DNA from 3 places in the Lentilactobacillus buchneri genome. Region 3 is predicted to be linked to each of the others. Evidence: riboswitches for the same ligand, from Rfam matches in the RefSeq annotation. Region 3 holds a riboswitch; each other region holds the start of a gene.

Region 1 (3,283 bases), 200 kb from region 3:
CAGGTTGGTGAATAGACCAGCCGGTTTTGACCGGCTTCGTTGGTCTTAAATTGGTTGATTGTCGCTAAACGATGTGCGAGTTCAGTTAATTGGGTTGTTGTCATATGACCGCCCCTATTTTACCGCGCTGACACCAGTAAGTGGCGATGAGGCAACCGCCCCGTGTTCGATGACCCGGCCTGGTTTTGCTAAGTAAGCTTTGCGGCCTGCTTCAACGGCCGGCTTGAAGGCTTCGGCCATTAACGGAATGTTGCCGGCGGTCGCCATTGAGGTGTTGGCCATGACAGCTGCGGCACCCATTTCCATGGCTTCGGCAGCTTGACTTGGTCGACCAATGCCGGCGTCAACGATAATTGGCAGGTCAATTTCGTCAATCAAAATTTGGATTAAGTCTTTGGTGGACAATCCTTTGTTGGTACCGATTGGTGCGCCCAAAGGCATGACGGTGGCAGCTCCGGCATCGACCAACTGGTGAGCGACATTCAAGTCCGGCAGCATGTACGGCATGACGATGAAGCCTTCGTTAGCCAAAACTTCGGTTGCCTTGAGGGTTTCGTAGTTGTCCGGCATCAAATATTTCTTGTCGGGAACGACTTCCAATTTGATGAAATTGCTGCCGCTTAGTTCACGGGCAATTCGCGCAGTCCGAATGGCTTCTTCAGCGTTGGTCGAGCCTGACGTGTTGGGCAAAATGGTGATGCCTTCAGGAATGTAGTTTAAGATGTTTTCCTTGCCGGTCTTGTTGCGGCGCAGGGCCATCGTGATGATTTGTGCCTTGGCGTTATTAATGGCTGAATCAATCAAATCGTATGAATATTTTCCTGAACCTAAAATAAATCGAGATGTGAAGGCGTGTCCGCCAATCATTAACTCATCTTTTTCGTTTGCCATGAATAAATCCTCCTCAGATTTCTGTATCTCCTAAAATTAACCGGGTAATCATATTGGCTTCGTGACCGGCCGCAATCATGACCCGCGGTGCCATCAAGCCCTCAGCCCCCATGGATTCACCGTCACCAGCGATGTATAAATTCTTGCGGGGATGCTTGGTGGTAATCGTGTTGGAACTGTGAATGCCGGCCATCCCGGTGCCCATCACAATTGGCTTGTCGGGATAGAACTCGGATGCGGCATCCAGCAGCATCGCCTTGGCAGCAGGGTTATCGAACGCTTCAGTGATGATGTCAGCGTCTTCGAACAATTCTTTGACGTTGTCATGAGTCACTTTAGTTTGGTGAATTTGAATTTCCACGAACGGATTAAATTCCTGCAGGTTTTGCTTTAAGGCCACAACTTTTGGCATGTCCACCTGACTGAGTTTAAATTGCTGACGGTTGAGGTTACTGAGCTCAACTGTGTCAAAGTCAATCAACGTCAAGTGGCCGACGCCAATCCGGGTCAGCGCAATCGCGATATTGGACCCTAAACCACCGGCCCCGGCAATCGTGACGTGAGCGGCAGCTAATTTGTCAGTTGACCCCTTAACATTGCGTTCTTTCATGCCGAGATAAACGTCATCGTAACTCATTCCTTGAATTTCTGGTTCTTGCATGTTGTCAATCGACTCCTTTTATATCAGTGAGCGGATCCAAGCGGTTAGGAGTCGGAGTGTAAGTCTCCTTCAAGAGAAATTCCCGGTTTTGGAATTTATCTTGAAGGTGCTTACAGGCAGACTCCTGCTTGGAGGAGCTGTCCTAATCAGTGAGCGGATCCAAGCGGTTAGGAGTCGCCAAGTAGGCTAGGCGTTTCACGGCCGTCGGATTGTAAGTCTCCTCGGAAGTAAATTCCCTGGTTTTGGGGATTTGCTTCCGAGGTGCTTACAAGGAGACTCCTGCTTGGAACCACCATCCTAACCGCCACCAACAAACGAGATTAACTCCAGTTTGTCGTTGTCGGCAATTTTAGTTGTGTCAAATTCAGAGCGGTGGACAATCTTGCCGTTCTGTTCGACGACGATGTTTTCAATTGGTGCTTCTCTTTGTTTCAAGAACTCGGTGATTGTTTGACCAACCATACCGGATTCTTGTTCACCGTTAACCATCACCATACAAAAAGACCCCTTTCTTCAGATTCCGAAGAAAGAGGTCAGTGGATGTCTTTTCAACATTAAGTTCGATTCACAGAAAAGAAAAACCTTCTTTTCTGCAAAAAGAAGGTTTAAGGTCAAAATAAATTCAACATTAAATTCGCTCTTCCTTCGGCAGTACAAACTACATCAGGTTCGATGGGTGTAATCTCAGCCGTTTCAGGCACCCCAGACGAAATATTCAATTAGGCTTGAAACTTTGCTCAAGCTCATAATCTATTTATAACCGCTTACAATCTGAAAGTCAAGTGAGAAATACTTCTATACTTTTTGCCGAGGTTCATTTACACTGATGGCAAATGAGAAAATATTGGAGGAAATGATTGTGAAACTAACAAATCGACCACTCTATTTGGTGACGGACCACACCGGATTGACTGATGAACAATTCTTTGGCGCGATTGAAGCGGGTGTGCAAAATGGGGTTGGCTTGGTCCAACTTAGGCAAAAAGAGGGCAGTAGCCGCGAAATTTTTGAACTTGCTCTAAAGGTAAAGGCCATTACCGATCGGTACAAGATTCCCCTGATTATTGATGACCGATTGGACATTGCTCAAGCGGTTGATGCCGCCGGTGTTCATCTTGGTCAAAGTGATTTGCCGGTAGACATCGCTCGCCGAATCTTAGGACCCAAGAAGATTATCGGTGCAACGGCCAAGACATTGAAGCAGGCTAAAGCAGCTGAAGAGATGGGCGCCGATTACCTGGGAACCGGAGCCATTTTCCCAACCACGACACACGTTAAGACCGTTCATACGACGGTAGAAACCCTTGGTAAGATCAAACGATTGGTGGATATTCCCGTGTATGCGATTGGCGGCTTGAAGGCCGATAATGTCGAGGCTATTGATGGTGCCCACGTTGATGGGGTGGCTGTGGTTTCTGCGATTATGAAGGCTGCCGATCCGGCGAGTGCTACCCGGGAGTTGCGGGATGCGGTTGAGGAAGCTATTGGGTAAATTATATCGGGCCACGAATAGTGTTCCAGAAGCAACATACATTCAGCAAATACTGCAGAAGGAATCTAAACAATCTTTTGGTTCATTGTTGACTTAAAATGTATTTCTTGCAGGATCATAAGTGACAGCTACAATTGGCCTCATTTAGAATTTAAATTCCAGCTTAAGAAACCAAAAACAGCTACTCGTAATGAGTAGCTGTTTTATCGAAGGCACCAAAGGAACTGCCGCCTTGTGGC
Region 2 (3,283 bases), 460 kb from region 3:
AATGATAATCTGGGTTTGATGGAAATCGTTTTTGGCCCGATTCAAGAAGCCAACCACGACCTCCAGGGAATGATAATCCAAGCCTTTGAATGGTTCGTCCATTAACAATACCGGCGGATTCATGATCAACATTTCAATGATTTGCAGCTTCTTCTTCTGACCTTCACTTAACGAATACACGATGCGGTCGTCTTTACCCGCCATATCAAGCTTGCTGAGCATGTCATCAACGTCAGCTTGCGTGTAGTCGGTATTCGTTCGATTGGCGAGTGACAAATCGAGCTCCTCTTTGACCGTGATGTTCAAAAATTGGTTTTCGGCATCTTGGAACAGTAGCGTCACTTTCTTCGCATACGGCAACGGCCGAATTTTTTGGATATCCTTGCCGTCAAAGACGATGGTCCCTTTATAGGGCAGCAGTTTGGTCAACGCGTTAAACAGGGTGGATTTGCCGATGCCATTGGCGCCGGTGATCAAAGTGGTTTTTTCTTTATAAAAATCAAAGTGGTTCAGGGTCAATAGCAGTGAGGCGTGCGGCTCCAATTTAAAATCGCTGAGCTTGATAATTGCATGGTCATCGCCAGTGGGAATCTCAACTCGTTTGTGCATCTGTTGAGTGGATTCGAAGTTTTTGAAGAAATGTTCAGCTTGTTGGTCATCCAAAAGGCTGATTTGATGGGTATCCGGATCCAAATAGTAGAATTCATCCACCAAGCCCCGATAACTGGTCAAATCATGGTCGGCTAAAATAATGGTTTTGCCGTGTTCTTGTTGGAGTAATTTTAATTTGTTAATCAAATCTTCCCTCGACCCCGGGTCAATGCTGGCAAACGGTTCATCCAACACGATCACCTGAGGATCCATGGCAACGATGCAGGCCAAAGCCACTCGCTGCTTTTCACCACCGGACAAGGTGTTGATCACCCGCGAACGCAGCCGCTTGATGCCACAGAATTCCAGGGCGTCATTGATGATGTTATCCATTTTATCCGGCGCAATCCGCAAGTTCTCCAAGACAAACGTCATTTCGTGAACGACAGTGTCCATCGCGAATTGCTGATTGGGATTTTGGAACATCATCGCCACTGACTGGCTGATTTTTTCCCGGGGGATATCCTTGATGTTGGTGTCGCCAAATTTGATCTCACCGACTGCATCAATCCCGATAAAATGCGGGTATAGGCCGGCAATAAAGTACAGCAGGGTGGACTTGCCGCTGCCGGATGGTCCGGACAGCAGTGAGAAATGATGACTCTTGAAGGTCAGATTAATGTCGTTTAAGACCTTGACGTCGCTTTGTGGATAGTGAAAAGTGAAATGGTTAATTGAAACATCAGTCATGATCAAATCCCCTATAATTACAAGTTAATTGCTTTACTACGATCCAATAATTTAACAATCATCTTGGTCAAGACACCGGCGAAGATAAAGGTTGAAATATAACGGGTGACGAATAGTCCCAAGAGCAGTGGCAGACTGAATTTGTCATAACCATTTCGAATCATGTCCCAGGCAAATGTCAAAACAACCGTAGTGAAGATTGACGCATTCAATCCGAACCAGTCATAGCGTTTGTAGCCGGTCAGTGTGAAACCGAGTTCAGAAGCAATTCCCTGGACCAAGCCGGAAATAAAGGCGCCTGCGCCCCATTGACCGCCAAGGAAGACTTCAACCGAAGCCCCCAGGAATTCACCCAAGAAGGCTGAACCGAACGTGCGAATAATGAATCCGGTTAATGGACCAGCCATGCACCACAGGCCCATCAACAGGTCATTGGCAAATGGGGCCATTCCAAATGGGGTCAGGGCAACAGTCAATCCGGTGTATAAAAAGCCGGCTCCCCAAAAAATAATACCAGTAAAAATAGCAATTAAGGCAATTAAAATAATGTTTCTAAGCGTCCATTGGCTTTGCTTTTTGCCGCCGGTTGCTTGACTCTTGTTATCCATAACAAGACCTCCAAATATGATTTTGATCAAATAAGTCACTGAAAGTCCAATTGCTGAGCACACAAAGAGGCCAGGCACAAAACTGGTCGTTTTGCCCTGGCCTCAGAAATTCATCTAATTGCAATTTATCCATCTAAATACAACGGAGCATGCTCCCTTCGCTGGAATTGTCCAGATCAGGTTCGATGGGTTTTTCTCAGCCAATAAGGCACCCCAGATAGTTGTATGATCAAATTCAGTATACAAGATATAAAAATAATTTACAAACCAAACTAATCCCTTAAAATGAGAGTATAACCAATTATCGAAATTTGAATGGAGGAGTCATTGTGGTGAAAGTGATTGCAAGCGACATGGACGGAACATTTTTGAATGATCAGGGAACTTTTGATGAGCAACAGTTCCAACAGCAATTGGATCAATTGGGGGATAAGGGGATGCACTTCATCTCCGCCAGCAGTAACCAATACCAGCATCTGTTGGGACTGTTCAAAAATGTCCACGGCCCGATCTCATACGTTTGTAACAACGGTGCATTAGTCATCGACGAACGAGGGGTGATCATCCACGAAGAGATCATTGACCATTTAGTCTTGAAGAAAGCCCTGGATTGGATTTTAAGTGAACCCAGTTTTGCCGGCGCCGAAGTGATCCTAGTCGGTCGAAACGGCACGTACTGCAACCTACCCGAGAATTCCGATCGCTTCCAGGCTTCCAAATATTTCTACGAAAATATGCAGTCGATGGCTGATTTGCGGCTGGTCTTCGACTCAATTTATAAGCTCGACATCACTTGGGAAGAAGGCGGCGTGCTCAAGCGGCAGGATGAATTCAATCACAAATTCAGCGGCCAGTTAAACGCCATTTCTTCTGGGATGAACGGCTTGGACGTCATGGTTGACGGTACCGACAAACTAACCGGAATTGAAATGCTCCTGCAAAGTTGGGGATTGACCTTGGACGATGTTGCAGCATTCGGAGATAACGGCAATGATTTTGAAATGGTCAACGCTGCCGGTGAGGGATACGCCATGAAGAATTCTGCTGCCGATTTGCTTCAAAAAGTTGAGCAGGTAACGGCTTATTCCAATAATGAGCAGGGTGTCCAACGAAAAATCGCTGACTACTTAAGCTAAGAAGCGGCTGGTGTTGGGATATTCCTCGACCAGGTCAGCTAACGAGAAGGACAACAGCTGTCTGGAATCGTGATACCTAAAGTAATAAGTCTGGTCGGTTGAATCCAACACAGAAATATAATGGGTATAGTTGAAATTGGGATGGTCGTCCATTGACGGCTTGTAGGGAATTGCCACTTCATCTAAAACGTTGAACAG
Region 3 (3,283 bases):
TCTAACAATCGTCAAGATCGCTAAAGTATCGACTACAGCTCGTTAAACCGAAAAAAGGGATTGCGGCAAAACTGATCATTTTGCCGCAATCCCTTTAGTTTTCATATATTCTATTGAACTTGTCTGAGCACTTGCGAGCGGCTGAGCATCTTGAATATTGCTCGGACACAGACAGCCCCGAAGAAGAACACGGAGATCAGACGGACTGAGAACAATGCCAAGATCATTGGCAGGTGATAATGGACATAACCCAGACGGAACAGTTCATATCCAAAGGAAACGACGGTGGTCGTAACCGCTGAGGTAGTTAGTACCGGCCAACCCCAGTTCTTGTATCCCCACAGCGTGAACCCAAGCTCACTTCCGATTCCTTGCACAATTCCAGAAATAAGTGCACTAGCACCAAAGGTTCCGCCAAAAATGACCTCTGCAGCGGCACCTAATACTTCACCAATAATTGCCGCTCCCGGCACCCTTACCAAGTAAATCGACAATGGTCCGGCCATAATCCAAAGGCCAAACAGTGCCTCGTTTGAGAATGGTCCAATGGCAACTGCCAGGAAATTATACAGATAATCTGTCCCGACAAAGATGGCACCAAAAACGATTGCAACAATGGCTAACAGAATCACATCCTGTAAGCGAAATTTCTTTTTCATGATTTTTCTCCTTTTGAATGACACCAATCATAAATGAATGCGGCCATAATTTTGGTATACGTTAATAATTGCTGAAAACTAAGACTTTCATTATCACTATGAGCTTGTTCCATGGTTCCCGGTCCAAAATCAACCGCTGGAATATGGCAGTAACCAAACCAACCGCTATCTGATACGGACGGTGACATCCCCAAGGTTGGTTGTTTACCGGCCACTTCGGCAAAACTGCTCTCAAGTGCCTTCATCCCTGGATGGTCGGGGTCTAGCTCCAGTGACGGGAACACCTCGCCTTTATCGACTAATAGCGAATCACCGCCCCAAGGAAAGGTGGGCAGATTATCCCGCAGCCAAGGGTCGGCTTTTGCCGCAGCAAGGACTTGATCCTCGATTTCATGGGTTATATCATCAACATTTTCATTTGGGTAAAAATGCACGGTGATCCATAATTTCGTGACGCTCGGAATGTAAGCCGGATGTAACCCCCCTTCAATATAAGCGGGGTTAATTGTATCGATTCCCGGGGCAAACCCAGGATAACGCTTTGTAATCCCCCAGTACTGTTCCAATTTCTCCAAAGCCTGAATCACGACCATCATTTTCTCGATCATATTGGCCGCTTTCAGGCCACCGCCAGTGGTAATCATTGCTGCTCGGTTCCCATCGTGGTAAATGTGGGGACTCTTGAGTGTAATCCAGCCGGTCACGACGCCTCCCTGACCTTGAAATTTCAAGTTGCTGGTATCGCCAACCACTGCAAAATCAGCCGTTTCACCATTTTTCAGTAAGGTTTTGGTTCCGGCTTCTCCAGCCTCTTCACCAACGACAGATTGGAACCGCAAATCTCCAGGCAGGTCAATCCCAAGCTGTTGGAGCAGTGAAAAGATGTACACAAAGCTTGAGATACCACCTTTCATGTCACTGACACCCCGCCCGTAGAGTAGATCACCCTCGTGGACTAATTTGAACGGATCGGTGTGCCAACTCTGACGATCAACGGTAGCCACATCAACATGACCATTCAACAGCAAACTATGATAGTTAGCTGCATCAGTCCCCGGTTTCTCAGCCGAGAGCAGCTCATCGCCATCATAAAAAGCTTCTTGCTTAGTCTTAAATCCAATTTTGGTTAATTCATCATCAAGAAAACGTTGAATTGCCACTGTGTTGCGGGCAGGTGGTGACATCGTTTCAAATGAAATTAGCCGGTCCAATAACGCTAACAGTTGATTTTGGTGCGCATCAACTGCCTGAAGTAACGCTTGTTTATCTGTCAACTTCGACTCCCTCCAATTATTTGATCATCTATGGTTTGGAAACAAAAAATCCCCCTTTCTTCAAAGCCTCGAAGAAAGAGGGAACAGATTAAAAGTTGAATCGACTTTATATCTATTTGCTCACACAAAAAAATTTCGTTCTTCCTTCGACAGTCCTAACTGCATCAGGTTCAATGGGTATTTATCTCAGCCGTTTAGGGCACCCCAGACTACTTTATTCAATTAGACACAAATTACTTGGCTGGTTTTATGATATAACGAATTGACGAAATGTCAAAGTTAATTTTTTGATGTTGTGAGGTCAAGGCCTGTGAGCCTACTTGCTGATCGGCTGATCCCGGCCATTTAAGCAAAGAAACGGGTCATTCCCAAAACAGGAATAACTCGTTTCTTCACTTAAACTCTGGGATCAAAACGCCTCGCGTCCCACTCCCACAATCGTTTCATTTGACCAAAATGAAAACTTTATTCTCGAAAATCCAGTTGATTATGATGTTGCCAGACCGCCTGTCCAGTGACTGGCAGCGCTGCTGGTATATACCTTAATTGAGTAGGTTCCGGAACCGACCCACAGGCTACCGCTCAATGTGCCAGTGGATGAACTAATCGTTTTGTATAGTTCACCATCTTTGTAGATACTGATTGAAAATGGATCAGCACTGGAGGCGCCACTATCCGTTGACGTTTTAACATTGTAGTGCAAAGTATTAATGAGGTTGGTTGCCTTGACGGTCACATTGTAGCCAGAATTGTCATTGGTATACTGACTGCCTGTCTCACGAGGTTGCTGGGACAGATTTTTACCGCCGACCTGCTTAGCGGCCTTGGCATTGTCTTGTTTGTGGCCTTGTTGTTGTCGTTGAGGTTGAACTGCATCGGCATTGGCAACGACGCTGCTCAGAAATGTTGGGGCAACCATTGCGGCTGCAGCCCCAAATGTGACTAAATATTTTTTAATTTTCATGGATGATAACTTCCTTTCAATTTAACGTTTGTTGGTTTGATCTGGAACCTATTTCAGTTGCCCTCCCTTCATACTTGATGTTGCTAGAATATCGGGGCAAGCTTAATTGGGACTTAAATTAGTTAAAATTGGGAAGGAAGCCGCATAATCTTTAGAAATCCTTGGGACTTTTGTAAAATTTAGGCAGCAAAAAAGGGCAATCAATGAACGCAAACCGCTCACCAATTGACCTTGCGAACTTCTTCAATGAATCTGATCAACCCTATTCAACCTTAAAGTTCGACTTGAATATAAACCCGCAGTTAGGGCACCTGTTCAAGCCGTAACTGATAGACATTGGTCGATGACACTTTGGACAGTTGCCCTGCATCGGCCGGCGAATCTTA

What was found. Region 3 has a riboswitch for thiamine pyrophosphate ahead of KE627_RS06085 (acetylornithine deacetylase). Riboswitches for the same ligand answer to the same signal wherever they lie in the genome.
Region 1: linked by a shared signal. The riboswitch ahead of thiS (sulfur carrier protein ThiS) and the one ahead of KE627_RS06085 (acetylornithine deacetylase) in region 3 are both predicted to bind thiamine pyrophosphate.
Region 2: linked by a shared signal. The riboswitch ahead of KE627_RS03970 (ECF transporter S component) and the one ahead of KE627_RS06085 (acetylornithine deacetylase) in region 3 are both predicted to bind thiamine pyrophosphate.

The regions. Positions count from the first base shown of each region.
Region 1 is NZ_CP073066.1:1,462,659-1,465,941, forward strand. It holds gene KE627_RS06960 (Zn-dependent hydrolase) at 1-104, opposite strand, end outside; gene KE627_RS06965 (thiazole synthase) at 115-891, opposite strand; gene thiF (sulfur carrier protein ThiS adenylyltransferase ThiF) at 905-1,552, opposite strand; gene thiS (sulfur carrier protein ThiS) at 1,850-2,047, opposite strand; TPP riboswitch at 2,175-2,267, opposite strand; gene thiE (thiamine phosphate synthase) at 2,412-3,044, shown strand.
Region 2 is NZ_CP073066.1:804,561-807,843, reverse strand. It holds gene KE627_RS03975 (ABC transporter ATP-binding protein) at 1-1,341, opposite strand, end outside; gene KE627_RS03970 (ECF transporter S component) at 1,359-1,949, opposite strand; TPP riboswitch at 2,086-2,175, opposite strand; gene KE627_RS03965 (Cof-type HAD-IIB family hydrolase) at 2,279-3,085, shown strand; gene KE627_RS03960 (linear amide C-N hydrolase) at 3,077-3,283, opposite strand, start outside.
Region 3 is NZ_CP073066.1:1,266,387-1,269,669, reverse strand. It holds gene KE627_RS06095 (anthranilate synthase component II) at 1-46, shown strand, start outside; gene KE627_RS06090 (ECF transporter S component) at 111-659, opposite strand; gene KE627_RS06085 (acetylornithine deacetylase) at 656-1,933, opposite strand; TPP riboswitch at 2,058-2,150, opposite strand; gene KE627_RS06080 (hypothetical protein) at 2,421-2,897, opposite strand.